DNA from 3 places in the Lelliottia sp. GFLA7 genome. Region 1 is predicted to be linked to each of the others. Evidence: predicted binding sites of a transcription regulator. Region 1 holds the regulator's gene; each other region holds the start of a gene.

Region 1 (5,012 bases):
CTGCGTGCCGCCGAGGTAGAAGGCGACAGTTTTCATCGCTATACCCGCCCTGAAATGGACATGGCGATCCGCAAGGCGCGCGATCTCGGCAAACACATCAGCTACTTCGGGCCAGACGCCAACGACTTCGGTTTGCTGGAACAAACCTTTGCCGAGTACGGCCATACGGGCACAGGGCAATCGCGTAAATATCTGCATACCTATGACGAAGCCGTGCCGTGGAACCAGGTGCCGGGCACATTTACGCCGTGGCAGCCGCTTCCGGAACCAACCGATGTGCTGTTTTACGAAGGATTGCATGGCGGCGTGGTAACGCCGCAACAGGATGTGGCGCGGCATGTCGATCTGTTGGTCGGCGTGGTGCCTATCGTCAACCTGGAGTGGATCCAGAAACTCACCCGCGACACCAGCGAGCGCGGCCACTCGCGTGAGGCAGTCATGGATTCAGTGGTACGCTCAATGGAAGATTATATTAACTTCCTGACGCCGCAGTTTTCGCGCACGCACATCAACTTCCAGCGCGTGCCTACAGTGGACACGTCAAATCCCTTCGCCGCCAAAACGATTCCGTCGCTCGACGAAAGCTTTGTGGTGATTCACTTCCGTAATCTGGAAGATATTGATTATCCGTGGCTGCTGGCAATGCTGCAGGGGTCGTTTATTTCGCACATAAATACGCTGGTCGTGCCGGGCGGGAAAATGGGACTGGCGATGGAGCTGATCATGATGCCGCTGGTGCAACGGCTGATGGAAGGCAAAAAGATCGAATGATCTTATTCCCTCTCCTCATGGGAGAGGGCTAAATCTCGTCAACGCTTACGCTTCAATCACTTCATACGAATGCGTGATTTTCACCGCTTTTTCCAGCATCAACGCGACCGAGCAGTACTTCTCCGCAGAAAGATCCACCGCACGGGAAACCGCGGCATCTTTCAGCGCTTTGCCGGTCACAATGAAGTGCAGATTGATGTGCGTAAACAGACGCGGCGCTTCTTCGCGACGCTCTGATGTCAGCTTCACTTCGCAATCGGTGACGTCATGACGCCCTTTTTGCAGAATCGAGACCACGTCGATGGCACTGCATCCACCCGCCGCGATCAGCACCACTTCCATCGGACTTGGCGCTTTATCGCCGGAGTTGCCATCCATCAAAATCTGGTGTCCTGAAGCGGATTCGCCGAGGAACGTTAAACCTTCAACCCATTTCACACGCGCTTGCATTTTATTCACTCCGACGTTGCATTTTTCCGGACAGATTACCCGTGCGTTACAATTCTCGCAACGGAAGTCGACCTGCGTCATGCTGAAGCGAGACACCAGGAGACACGCGGCAAAAGCTATGCTAAAACACTCTGGATGCTACAGTAATACATTGACGTTACACATGTATGCAGAGGACATCAAACATTACAGGCTGCAAACATTTATGACAGCCTAATTCCCAGGTACGGGGAAGAATTCGATTGCAACCCCAGAGTCAGGATGCGATTTATGACTCTGGTGACAGCTTATAACAGAGGATAACAGCGCATGGTGCTTGGCAAACCGCAAACAGACCCGACTCTCGAATGGTTCTTGTCTCATTGCCATATTCATAAGTACCCATCGAAGAGCACGCTGATTCACCAGGGTGAAAAAGCGGAAACGTTGTATTACATCGTCAAAGGCTCGGTGGCAGTGCTTATTAAAGATGAAGAAGGAAAAGAGATGATCCTTTCTTATCTGAACCAGGGCGATTTCATCGGCGAACTGGGCCTGTTTGAAGAAGGCCAGGAACGTAGCGCCTGGGTACGTGCAAAATCGGCCTGTGAAGTGGCTGAGATCTCCTACAAAAAATTCCGTCAGTTGATTCAGGTTAACCCGGATATTCTGTTGCGCCTGTCTTCGCAGATGGCTCGCCGCCTGCAAATCACCTCCGAGAAAGTGGGTAACCTCGCCTTCCTGGATGTGACCGGCCGCATCGCGCAAACGCTGTTGAACCTGGCGAAACAGCCTGACGCTATGACTCACCCTGACGGCATGCAAATTAAAATTACCCGTCAGGAAATTGGTCAGATCGTCGGTTGCTCCCGTGAAACCGTTGGCCGTATCCTGAAAATGCTGGAAGATCAGAACCTGATCTCCGCCCACGGTAAAACTATCGTGGTTTACGGAACGCGTTAATTCCGGTCGAACGGCGTGCCATCGCAAGGTGTCACGCCGTTTTTGTCTCTGGCATCTATGTGGCGCAGGCTGATCTATCACCCGGAAGTTAACTACGCACTTCGGCAAACGCTGGTGTTATGTCTCCCCGTGGCCGTCGGTTTGATTCTGGGTCACCTGCAACACGGTCTGCTTTTTTCCCTCGTCCCTGCCTGCTGTAACATTGCCGGTCTCGATACGCCGCATAAACGCTTTTTCAAACGCCTGATTATTGGCGGATCGCTGTTTGCCGGATGTAGCCTGGCAGTACAGCTTTTGCTGGCGCGCGATATCCCCTTGCCGCTGATTTTAACCGTGCTGGCACTCACGCTCGGCGTGACGGCGGAAATCAGTTCTCTGCATGCCCGATTGCTCCCCGCTTCGCTAATTGCCTCGATTTTCACCCTCAGCCTCGCCGGGAATATGCCCGTCTGGGAACCGCTGCTGATCTACGCGTTTGGCACGCTATGGTACGGATTATTCAACTGGTTCTGGTTTTGGATGTGGCGCGAGCAGCCTTTGCGCGAATCCTTAAGCCTGCTCTACGTTCAGCTCGCTGATTACTGCGAAGCAAAATACACCCTGCTGACGCAGCATACCGACCCGGAAAAGGCGCTGCCGCCGCTGCTGACGCGTCAGCAAAAAGTGGTCGATTTAATCAGCCAGTGTTATCAACAGTTGCACATGCTGGCGGCCAATAAAAATCATGAATACAAACGGCTGCTGCGCACGTTTCAGGTAGGGCTGGATCTCCAGGAACATATCTCCGTCAGCCTGCATCATCCGCAGGAAGTGCAAAAACTGGTGGAGCGTAGCCATGCCGAAGCGGTGATCCGCTGGAATGCCCAGACGGTCGCGGCGCGTCTGCGCGTGCTGGCTGACGATATTCTTTATCACCGCTATCCCACGCGCTTTACCATGGATAAGCCATTAGGCGCGCTGGAGAAAATCGCCCGTCAGCATCCGGATAACCCGGTCGGGCAGTTCTGCGCATGGCATTTCAGCCGCATCGCACGCGTGCTGCGCACCCAACGTCCGCTCTATTCCCGTGACCTGATGGCGGATAAGCAGAAACGGCTGCCGCTACTGCCAGCGCTGAAAAGCTATCTGTCTTTTAAATCCTCTGCCCTGAGAAATGCGGCGCGCATTAGCGTGATGCTGAGTATCGCCAGCCTGATGGGCGTGGCGCTGCATTTACCCAAGCCCTACTGGATTTTAATGACTGTGCTGTTCGTGACGCAGAACGGCTATGGCGCGACGCGCGTGCGGATCCTGCACCGGGCGGGCGGGACTATTGCCGGCCTGGTGATTGCGGGCGTCACGCTGCACTTCCACGTTCCGGACGGTTATACCCTGGCGGGCATGCTGCTTATCACGCTGGTCAGCTATCTGTTTATCCGTAAAAACTATGGCTGGGCAATGGTCGGCTTTACGGTCACCGCGGTGTATACCCTGCAACTGCTTACCCTGAATGGCGAACAGTTTATTGTCGCCCGACTGGTGGATACGCTGATTGGCTGTCTGATTGCGTTTGGCGGCATGGTCTGGCTGTGGCCGCAGTGGCAAAGCGGGCTGTTGCGCCAGAATGCTCACGATGCGCTCGAGGCCGACCAGCAGGCTATTCGCCTGATCCTCAGCGCCGATCCGCAGCCGTCGCCGCTGGCGTACCAGCGCATGAAGGTCAATCAGGCTCATAACGCGCTGTTTAACTCGCTGAACCAAGCCATGCAAGAGCCGGGCTTTAATTCGCACTATCTGGCCGATATGAAACTCTGGGTCACCCACAGCCAGTTCATCGTTGAACATATCAACGCGATGACCACGCTGGCGCGCGAGCATACGATGCTGACGCCGGATCTGGCGCAGCGCTATTTGCAGTCGTGTGAAATTGCGTTGCAGCGGTGTCAGCAGCGCCTGGAATATGACGCGCCGGGGGAATCGGGGGATATTAATATTCTTGAAGGGCCCGAAACGCTCACCTACGGTCCGATGAGCACGCTGGAACAGCACTTACAGCGTATACTCGGGCATCTGAGCACCATGCACACCATTTCGTCGGTGGCATGGCGACAACGCCCACATCACGGTATTTGGTTAACGCGCCTGTTGCGGCGTGAATCCAATTAACCCTTAACGATTTTCCCAACGGCTGCGGCAAAGCGCGCCATACCGTCGTCAATATCCTGTGCTTCAATCACCAGCGACGGCGCAAAGCGCATGACGTCCGGTCCGGCATTCAGCACCATCACCCCTTCGTGCGCAGCGGCATGGAGGAAATCACGCGCGCGGCCTTGATATTGTGGCTTCAGTTCCGCGCCAACCAGCAGCCCCATTCCACGAATATCACTGAACACATCGTACTGCGCATCGATCTGCTGAAGATGTTTCACAAACTGTTCGCGTTTCGCGCTCACGCCGTTCAGCACGTCTGGCGTGTTGATAATATCAAACGCCGCGCCAGCGATAGCGCAGGCCAGCGGATTCCCGCCGTAGGTCGAACCGTGAGATCCTACATGGAATGCCGACGCGATCTCCTGCGTCGTCAGCACGGCGCTGACCGGGAAGCCGCCGCCGAGCGCTTTGGCGCTGGTCAGAATGTCCGGCGTCACGCCGTAATGCATGTAAGCAAACAGATCGCCGGTACGCCCCATTCCGCTCTGCACTTCATCAAACACCAGCAGCGCCTGATGTTCGTCGCACAGTTCACGCAGGCCTTTCAGGAACTCTGGCGTCGCCGCCATTACACCGCCTTCGCCCTGAATCGGCTCAACCACAATCGCGCAGGTGTGGTCGTCCATTACCGCTTTTACGGCGTGGAGATCGTTAAACGG
Region 2 (5,012 bases), on a different contig from region 1:
GAATTGAAAGCGGTAGCCGATGAAAAAGGCTTCCCGGTGTTTAACGTTGGGATGAGCGATGAGAACGATCATCACCTGACGTACATCCACTTGGGTATCATGGCCAGCATTCTGATCAACTCTAAGGCTGTTGATTTCGTCGTGACCGGCTGCGGCACCGGCCAGGGCGCGTTGATGTCTCTGAACATCCATCCTGGCGTGAACTGCGGCTACTGTATCGATCCGGCTGACGCCTTCCTGTTTGCCCAGATCAACAACGGTAACGCACTGGCGCTGCCATTTGCCAAAGGCTTCGGTTGGGGCGCGGAATTGAACGTGCGCTTTATCTTTGAAAAAGCATTCACTGGCCGTAAAGGTGAAGGCTACCCACCAGAGCGTAAAGAGCCGCAGGTCCGTAATGCCGGTATCCTGAATCAGGTTAAAGCCGCGGTAGTGAAGGACAACTATCTGGATACGCTGCGTGCAATCGACCCGGAACTGGTGAAAACCGCCGTGTCAGGTCAGCGCTTCCAGCAGTGCTTCTTTGAAAACTGCCAGGACGAAGAGATTGAAGCCTTTGTTCGCGGTATCGTCGGCTAATCTTACGATAAGTCGATAAGTCGATAAGTCGAAAAGCCAGCATCGCGCTGGCTTTTTTTATTCTCTTTTTTTCGAGACCGCGCTGCCTGCATCTTTGGTCAGACTCAGCGTATCAAACATTCCGACCAGACAGATGATGGCGATAGCGACAAAGGCCAGCCGGAAGCTCAGACCGGGGATCGCAGCCATACCTAGCGCATGACTCACTTTCTCACCAATGCGTATCCCAATTGCCCCCAACGTAATTCCCAGCCCCACGGCGAGCTGCGTGGCCGTCGAAAACAGGGTGTTGGCGTAACTCATCTGCGCGGAAGGCACGTCAGAAAAGGCCAGTGTGCTGACGGCGGTAAACTGAATGGAACGGAAGACTCCGCCCAGATACAGGATCAGCAAGGTAAGCCAGACAGGCGTTTGCGGTGTAATCAGTGCGCAGGCCAACAGCGACAGAACGTTCAATGCACCATTGATCAGCAGCAATTTCCGAAAACCCAGGCGGCGGATGAGCGGCGTTGTCGCGGGTTTGATGGTCAGGTTACCGACGAAAACGGCCAGTACCAGCAGGCCAGAGTGAAACGCATCCATACCAAAGCCGACCTGAAACATCAGCGGTAGCAGGAAGGGAACGGCACTAATAGAGGCACGAAACAGGGAACCGCCGTACATCGTCACCCGAAAAGTGGGTACCTGCATGGCGTCCAGGCGAATCATTGGCCAATTGGCGCGTTGGAAATGGCGCAAAGCGTAAAATAACGTTACGCAACCGATAGCCAAAAGCGCAATTGTCACAACGCTATCCGTCTGCTGAGCGCCCATTGACTCCATCGCGTACACCAGACTCACCATGGCGATGGTCGTTGCAATAAATCCTGGCAGGTCAAACGGGCGGCGGGCATCTTCATGCAAATCCGGAATAATACGCAGCGCCAGAATAATCGCGATGATCCCAAGCGGGACATTAATAAAGAAGATCCAGCGCCAGTCGGCGTAGCTGGTAATAAATCCGCCGAGCGGTGGCCCGATTATCGGCGCAACCAGAGCAGGCCAAGTTAACGTTGCGATAGCGGTAATCAGCAGATGCTTCGGTGTGGTGCGCAGGACGGCCAGTCTCCCCACGGGCACCATCAGAGCGCCACCCATGCCTTGTAATATGCGCATGGCGACAAACTGATCGACGGTTGTTGATAAGCCGCAAAATACCGATGCCAGCGTAAAGATGGCCAGCGCAACCGCAAACACCTTTCGAGCGCCAAAGCGATCGGCAATCCATCCGCTGGCGGGGATCAGGACCGCAAGCGTGATGAGATAAGCGCTGATACCGATGTTTAACTCTACCGCCTCAACGCCAAAACTCTTCGCCATATCCGGAAGGGCAGTCGCAATCACGGTTCCGTCGAGAAACTCCATAAAGAACGCGCCGGCGACTAAAAGTGCCGCTGGGGATATCCCCCGGCTCTGCTTCTCGCTGATATTTTCTGTCATCTTTACCTTGCCGTATCAAAAAAATTATAAAAATTTACTGGAACTTATAAGGTGCTAACTCACGGATTTGTCGGTGTTTTTATTAACAACCTGGCAGCATTGTTGGTTTGTTAACTGTGATGTACATCACATAATCATTGATTTTTGTGACTCTGGTCATATTATATGCGAATGGAGAATTACACCTGCATAACAAATTACCGGAGCATGACCATGAAACTGCGCAAAATCCTGAAAAGCATGTGGGCCAACTACTGCAATACGTTTAAAGACGTACCGCCAGGCGCAATGTTCTGATGAAAAAACCTGCTTCGGCAGGTTTTTTTATGTCTGCGATCGACGAGAGGCAAGATGAAAGGGCTGGCGTTTTGCTACTATGGCGCTCTTTATTAAAGGAGCACCCTATGTCTCAAAATCTGAGCGCCGATCAGGAACTGGTATCTGACGTCGTCGCGTGCCAGTTGGTTATCAAACAAATCCTTGATGTATTAGACATTATCGCACCCATCGAAGTGCGTGAAAAAATGTCCACCCAACTGAAAAACATCGATTTCACCAGCCATCCTGCTGCAGCGGATCCGGTTACGCTTCGCGCAATCCAAAAAGCTATCGCGTTAATCGAACTCAAATTCACACCGCAGGGTGAGTCGCACTAAAATAAACCGATGTTTTGAAATTAGAAAGGTTTTTGATAAAAAACGCAGAGGGCGACGGAGAACGTCGCCCTGTTGGCAGGTTAAAAGAAGGTTTGTACCAGCAGATAGCTTGCTGCACAGGCGCAGCTGACGCCGATCAGACCCGGTAAAATAAAGCTGTGGTTGATGATAAATTTACCGATGCGCGTGGTTCCGGACCGGTCAAAGCCGATACATGCCAAATCACTCGGGTAAGTTGGTAGGACAAAGTAGCCGTACGATGCCGGGAAGAAGGCAATCAGCATTTTGGGTTCGATGCCTAACATCAACCCCATCGGAGCGACCGCCGTCAACGCGGCAGCCTGGCTGTTCACCAGCTTAGAAACCAAAAACAGCACGATGGCGTAGGTCCACGGGTGGCTTTTCACCACTCCTTCCAGCGCCATTTTCAGCTCGTCGAGGTGGGCCTGGAAAAATGTATCACTCATCCAGGCAACACCGAATACCGAGAAAATCGCCACCATACCGGCTTTAAACACCGCACCGTTCGAAATGGCAGAGGCATTGACCTTACACACCATCAGCATAACGGCCCCTGCAATCAGCATCATCATTTGAATCACCAGATTCATCGACAATGCCGTCATTTTCCCTTTAATTTCAAAAGCGGGACGTAAGTCTGGAAGTGCACCCAGCAGGACCACGACGGCTATCCCGGCAAAGAAAATCCACGTGGACCAGTAAGATTCTCTAGGGAAGCGTTGATTCATTAAGGTTTCAGTACTGCCGAAGATAAACTCGCGCTGTTTGGGATCTTTTATCTTTTCCTGAAACTCCACGTCATCAGCCAGATCTTTCCCGCGACGTAGGCTCCAGAGTGCGGCGATCATTACCCCAAAAAGCGAGGCGGGAACGGAAATGGCCAGGATCTCAAGAATCCCCCACGCCTGTCCAATTCCGTGCTGGGCACCAATGATGGAAACCAACGACACCACTGCAACAGAAACGGGCGAGGCGGTAATCGCCATCTGTGAAGCGATAGATGCCACCGCCATAGGACGTTCCGGACGAATCCCTTTTTTTAGCGCGATATCAGCGATAATTGGAAACATGGTATAGACCACGTGTCCCGTACCGCACAGGAAAGTCAGCATCCAGGTGGTGAAAGGAGCGAGGAGGGTAATGTGCTGCGGATGGCGCCTCAGCAGGCGCTCGGCAAACTGCATCATCACGTTCAACCCGCCAGCAGTTTGTAACGTCGCCGCGCAACCAATCACCGCCAGAATCGTGAGCATCACGTCAACAGGCGGTTTGCCGGGTTGCAATCCAAAAATAAAGGTTAAAATGAACAGGCCGATGCCGCTTATCAGCCCAAGCCCCATGCCGCCAAACCGTGTTCCAACCAGCAGGCAAAGAATGATGACTACAAACTCGATGGTGATCATGAAGCTCCCTCGTCAATAATAATGAAATTGACTAAATCATTTCATTTTGTATGGGTATTGGCTGGGAGCCAGATCAGATTTGTTAAATTTCAATAAAAGCAATGAGTTGGTAACGAATAATTAACATATAGAGTGCGGTCTGCGGATCGGTCGGCCGCAGATCACAACATTAATGGCGCTGGCAATTCACCAAATTCAGTAAATGCTGATCGGTTTGCTCAGCACAAAGTCCTGCACATTTCGCACTACGTACTTCATCAAGAATGGTTTTCAGCAATACACCGTCGTGCTGCTGGTCTTTTTCCATATCATGTAAAAAATCTAGCGTCGCGCTGTCCTGGAGGAATTCTGCTTCATCGGCGAGTTTGTTCAGCGTGGTAAAACGTGTTTCATAATCGTCGAGCGTTTTTTGGAACAGCTCTTCCAGAGAAGAATAAGAGCCATCAGTCATATTCAGTGCTTTTACCACCGGATTACCCCCGGCACTTTTCATAAAGTCGAAGACACGCATCATTTGCGTAATGTTGCTTTGCGCCTGGTTGCGCAGGAAAGTGGCTGTACCGTTGAGACTGTGCTCGGCGCACCAGTCGCTTAAATGGAGATAAAGGTTTGAGGTGTTGAACTCAAGATTCATTTGGGCGTTGAGTTTCTGAATCATTCCTGGTGTCGTCATAATAATATCCTTATTTCTGGAACCCGATCATTGATACAAGAATAGAGCTGTCAGCATGTCCTGAATGTGATCGACTGTTCACTTTCTTTACTGACTAAAATCAGCATAGCGTTATCGCAGCTCTAAGAAAATGCTTAATCGGTTGGATTTACGAAGAATGACATTTTTTATTATTTAGTCACGTATTTTGGGTAGCCCTAT
Region 3 (5,012 bases), on a different contig from region 1:
AGCGTCATTTTGGCGTCAATCACCACGTCTTTACCTTGCGGGAGACGCACGATGACATCAGGCTGCATCCGCGACCGAGTGTCGGTTTCAATACTCACCTGCGTTTCGTATTCATATCCCTCTCGCAGACCAGAGGCCTCCAGCACGCGGGTAAGCACCACTTCACCCCAGTTACCCTGCGTTTTATTGTCGCCCTTGAGCGCACGGGTCAGGTTGACCGCCTCTTGCGCCATCTGCGCATTCAGCTGCTGGAGGTTACGGATCTCATGCGCCAGCGTGTGGCGTTCACGCGACTCCTGGCCAAAGCTGTCCTGCACCTGGCGACGAAAACCATCCAGTTGTTCACGCAAGGGGGTCAGCAAACCATTCAGGCTCTGGCGATTCTGCTCATCAACGCGGCGATTGCTCTGCTCAAAGATACGGTTAGCCAGATTTTCAAACTGCTCGCTCAGGCGCTGCTCGCTGTTGATCATCTGACGGATTTTGTCTTCAGCATGCAGTTGGGTGGATTCCAGACGGGTGGTGACTTCGCGCAGATCGGCTTCTAAAGAGGTGTTGATATCACGCAGATTACGCAATTCATTGTTGAGCAATTCGCACTCATCACGCCAGTGTGCGCTCTGGGTAAGTTGTTGTTTTGCAGCGCTGAGCTCAGCCACCATCTCTTCACGATCGGCCAGCTGATCGGCTTTATGTTGCGCATGCTGGTAGCCGGACATCAGCCAGCCCACACCCGCGCCCACCAGCGCAATCACTGCATAAATTAGGATTGAGATATCCACAACGCCCCCTGCATCAAACCATTACCCGCACAAAATAGAATTGTGCTGTATAAACGTCCAGTTTGAAAGGGGTTTCCTGCGAGGCGCTACGCAAAAAGAAAAGGCCGAACGCGTCGGCCTTTTATCTGAAAGGGGAAACTAGATTAGGCGGCGAGCCGCTTCAACCACGATTTTCACCGCATGGCTTTCGGTTTTCTTCATGGTTTCTGCATTTGGAATTTCTTGCTGGGTGCGGTTAACGATAACACCCGCCACCATACCGGCACGCAGACCCTGGCTTGCGCACATGGTCAGCAGCGTTGCAGATTCCATTTCGTAGTTCATTACGCCCATGGACTGCCATTCTTCCATCGAACCCTTGAAGCGGTTCACTACGCGACCGGAGAAGGTGTCGTAACGCTCCTGGCCTGGGTAGAAGGTATCAGAAGAGGCGGTCACGCCGATGTGGGTCGTTGCGCCCACGGATTTCGCGGCTTCAACCAGTGCAGTGGTACATTCAAAGTCCGCTACAGCTGGATATTCCATTGGCGCAAAGTGCAGACTTGCACCGTCCAGACGCACAGAAGCCGTGGTCACCAGCACGTCGCCGACGTTGATGTGCGGCTGAATAGCGCCAGTTGTCCCGATACGCAGGAAAGTACGAATGCCCAGCTGCGCCAGTTCTTCAACAGCGATAGAAGTAGACGGGCCGCCGATACCGGTCGAACACACGATAACCGCTTTGCCATCCAGCTCAGCACGCCAGGTGGTGAATTCGCGATGCGCAGCCAGCTTGACCGGCTTATCCATCAGCGCGGCGATCTTTTCCACACGCTCAGGATCGCCAGGGACGATAGCCAGCGTAGCCCCTTGTAAATCGTTTTTAGTGAGGCCGAGATGAAAAACATCAGACTTAGACATAGGTGACTCCTCTGTGGGTCGGGTTGTCAGAAGAAGTAAAACGGTACTTTACAGAAGCACCGGGTACATTTTCGTGACAGACCTCACCACGAATGAAAATGATTGCAGTTAATTACCATAAAATAGTGACATGCATCACACTAACAAGTTATATCGTTTACTACTGCACAAAAGATAGCCCGTTTCGGGCACTGTGAATTGTTAACTTGAGGTCTATATTTATTTGCACCAACGGGTACGGAGAATACCATGACTCAAAAAACGAATTTTGCACCTGCCGCCGCCCCTCTCGCGTCAACCATTGTTTCAACGTCTGAAGACGCCATCACGGCAGGCGAAACCTCGATCCCTTCGCAGGGTGAAAACATGCCCGCGTATCACGCGCGTCCAAAGGATGCGGACGGGCCTTTGCCGATTGTCATTGTGGTTCAGGAGATTTTTGGCGTTCACGAACATATTCGGGACGTCTGCCGTCGCCTGGCGCTGGAGGGTTATCTGGCCGTCGCGCCGGAGCTGTACTTCCGTCAGGGCGACCCCAATGAATACGGTGATATCCCCACGCTGTTCAGCAATCTGGTCAGCAAAGTACCGGATGCGCAGGTACTGGCCGATCTCGATCATGTCGCCAGTTGGGCGGCGCGTAACGGCGGCGATGCGCATCGATTAATGGTCACGGGATTCTGCTGGGGCGGACGTATCACCTGGCTCTACGCCGCGCACAATCCGCAGCTGAAAGCCGCCGTGGCCTGGTACGGCAAGCTGGTTGGCGAAAAAACGCTGAATTCACCCAAGCACCCGGTGGATATCGCGGTCGATCTCAACGCGCCCGTTCTTGGCCTTTACGGTGGCGAAGACACGGGGATTTCGCTGGAGAGCGTGGAGACCATGCGTCAGGCGCTGCGTGCCGCGAATGCCAAAGCAGAAATCGTGGTTTATCCGGAGGCTGGACATGCGTTTAATGCTGATTATCGCCCAAGCTATCACGAAGAGTCTGCCAAAGACGGCTGGCAGCGAATGCTGGCGTGGTTCCGGCTGTATGGCGCGAAAAAGGGTTAAGCCGCTCACAATTTAGCGCACGAAGCACAACGGTTGTTTGACTTTTAAACAGCTTTTGGCCGATATAAAAAGTACAGGCGTGTTACTACGTTCCGTAGGCAAGACCTGAAGCCCATTTCTCCTCCCCAGGAGAAATGGGCTTCAGGTCTTTTTTTTTGCTCTGGAGACAGGGGCCAGACATGAATCATTTGCAGACAGCACTGGACGTCATCGCCCATGTGGGTGGCGCTGAGAATATCGAACATATCGAACATTGCTCTACCCGTTTGCGGTTGAGCCTGTATGACAACAGCAAAGTGAATGAAACCGCGCTGGCGAAAATTGACGGCGTGCTGGGCGTGCGCGTCAACGTACAGTGCCAGGTGATTATCGGACATGAAGTGGTTCAGGTTTTTGAGGCGGTGCGTTCTCTGGTCGGCACGACGCAGGGAAGTGCCCACCCACACGCCAATAAACCCAACCGCTGGGCGCAAGCCGTTGATTTTGTGATCAGCGTTTTCCAGCCTTTGGTTCCCGCCATTGCTGGCGGCGGCGTACTGAAATCACTGCTGCTGTTGTTGGATGTCGTGGGCTGGCTCAGCCGCGACAGCTCCACGTACAAAGTGCTGGATAATATCGGCTCTGCCCCACTCTATTTCCTGCCAATCCTGGTGGCTATCACCACCGCAACCAAGCTCAAGGTCAACGTGCTGGTTGCCGTCTCTGCCGTTGCGGTTATGGTATTACCGGCGATGACCAAACAGCTGGCCGATGGCGCAGAATTCATGTCGTTCGATCTGCGCAACGTGGCCTACGCCTCGCAGGTTTTCCCGGCCATTCTGTGCGTGCTGTTTTATGCCCAGACGGAAAAGTTCTTCAACCGTTACTCACCCGGCGCGCTGCGCATTTTCCTTTCACCAATGCTGTCGTTGCTGGTCACCGTTCCCGTCACGCTGCTGATTTTGGGGCCTTTGGGCTATGAACTCGGCGCAGGCCTGGCAACGGTGATTCTGTGGCTTTACGGGAAATTAGGGTTTGTGGCGACAGGATTACTCGCCGCCGCCCTGCCGTTTATGGTCGCATCCGGAATGCACAAACCGATGCTGCCCTACGCCGTGGCATCCATGAGCCAGTTTGGCCGCGAATTGCTGTATCTCCCCGCGTCGCTGGCGCACAACATTGCGGAATCGGGCGCGTGCCTGGCCATTGCGCTGAAAAGCAAAGACAAAGTGCTGAAATCGACCGCGTTTTCGGCGGGCATTTCCGCGCTATTTGGCATTACGGAACCCGCACTTTACGGCGTCACGCTGCTGAATAAAAAAGCGCTCTACAGCGTGATCCTCGGTAGCATCGTGGGGGGCGCTTTTATCGGCTGGATGGCGGTTGAAGCCTTTGCGATTGTAGGGCCAGGCCTCGCCAGTATCTCCATGTTCGTCTCGCCAGATAACCCACTGAATATCCTGTGGGCGTTTGCCGGTGCGGGTCTGTCATTCGCCATCGCCTTTATCAGCGCCCTGCTGTTGTGGCGCGACAAAGTGACTGAGCAAACCGAAGAATTGACGTTCACCCGTCCGATAGAAGGGCAAATCATTGCGCTGGAAAACGTGAATGACGATGTTTTCTCGCGCAAAATCATGGGTGACGGTATCGCGATTGTCCCTTCTCAGGGCGTGCTGCGCGCCCCGGCGGACGGCACCATCGTTAACGTGTTTGAGAGCGGCCACGCGCTGAGTCTCCTCACCGACGCGGGCGTGGAACTGATTTTCCATATCGGGATCGACACCATCAAGCTGCAAGGCGAAGGGTTTTCCCCAAAAGTGCAGGAAGGCCAACACGTCAAAAGCGGCGAAACGCTGATTGAATTTTCTCTTGATACCCTCACCGCAGCAGGTCTCGATCCGGTGGTGATAATGGTGGTCACTAACGGCGAACGTTTCTCGCTCACGCCACAAAGCCACGACGACAACAATCCAAATCCTCACATCATCATGACGCTAAAGGAGTCCGTGTAATGGATAAATCCCTCCCGTTTCCGAAAGGTTTTTTATGGGGCGGCGCAATTGCCGCTAATCAGGCCGAAGGGGCCTGGAACGTTGATGGCAAAGGACCGTCGGTGGCGGATGCCATCACCTGGAAACCCAATCTGTCGCTGAAAGATTATGACGGCCACATGGCGCTGACGGATGAAAATATTCAGGATGCGTTTGAAGGCAAAAACGACACACTTTACCCGAAACGTCGTGGCATCGATTTCTATCACCACTATAAAGACGATATCGCGCTGTTTGCCGAGAT

What was found. The regulator CRP, encoded in region 1, controls carbon source genes, mostly activating them, when cyclic AMP is high. The targets are predictions, from matches to a motif close to ATGTGANNNNNNTCACAT.
Region 2: the regulator CRP is predicted to act here: its motif matches at 2,173-2,190, upstream of azuC (stress response protein AzuC).
Region 3: the regulator CRP is predicted to act here: its motif matches at 1,806-1,823, upstream of udp (uridine phosphorylase).

The regions. Positions count from the first base shown of each region.
Region 1 covers NZ_JBWLAQ010000008.1:57,308-62,319, reverse strand. Annotated here, with positions in the region: gene AC07RN_RS17985 (phosphoribulokinase) at 1-771, shown strand, start outside; gene AC07RN_RS17980 (OsmC family protein) at 817-1,221, opposite strand; gene crp (cAMP-activated global transcriptional regulator CRP) at 1,531-2,163, shown strand; gene AC07RN_RS17970 (YccS/YhfK family putative transporter) at 2,221-4,308, shown strand; gene argD (bifunctional acetylornithine/succinyldiaminopimelate transaminase) at 4,305-5,012, opposite strand, start outside.
Region 2 covers NZ_JBWLAQ010000002.1:361,552-366,563, reverse strand. Annotated here, with positions in the region: gene AC07RN_RS07240 (RpiB/LacA/LacB family sugar-phosphate isomerase) at 1-579, shown strand, start outside; gene AC07RN_RS07235 (MFS transporter) at 637-2,058, opposite strand; gene azuC (stress response protein AzuC) at 2,272-2,355, shown strand; gene AC07RN_RS07225 (DUF2766 family protein) at 2,463-2,714, shown strand; gene AC07RN_RS07220 (anaerobic C4-dicarboxylate transporter) at 2,795-4,138, opposite strand; gene AC07RN_RS07215 (non-heme ferritin-like protein) at 4,308-4,811, opposite strand.
Region 3 covers NZ_JBWLAQ010000013.1:17,056-22,067, forward strand. Annotated here, with positions in the region: gene rmuC (DNA recombination protein RmuC) at 1-782, opposite strand, end outside; gene udp (uridine phosphorylase) at 921-1,682, opposite strand; gene AC07RN_RS20265 (dienelactone hydrolase family protein) at 1,932-2,738, shown strand; gene AC07RN_RS20270 (beta-glucoside-specific PTS transporter subunit IIABC) at 2,918-4,729, shown strand; gene AC07RN_RS20275 (glycoside hydrolase family 1 protein) at 4,729-5,012, shown strand, end outside.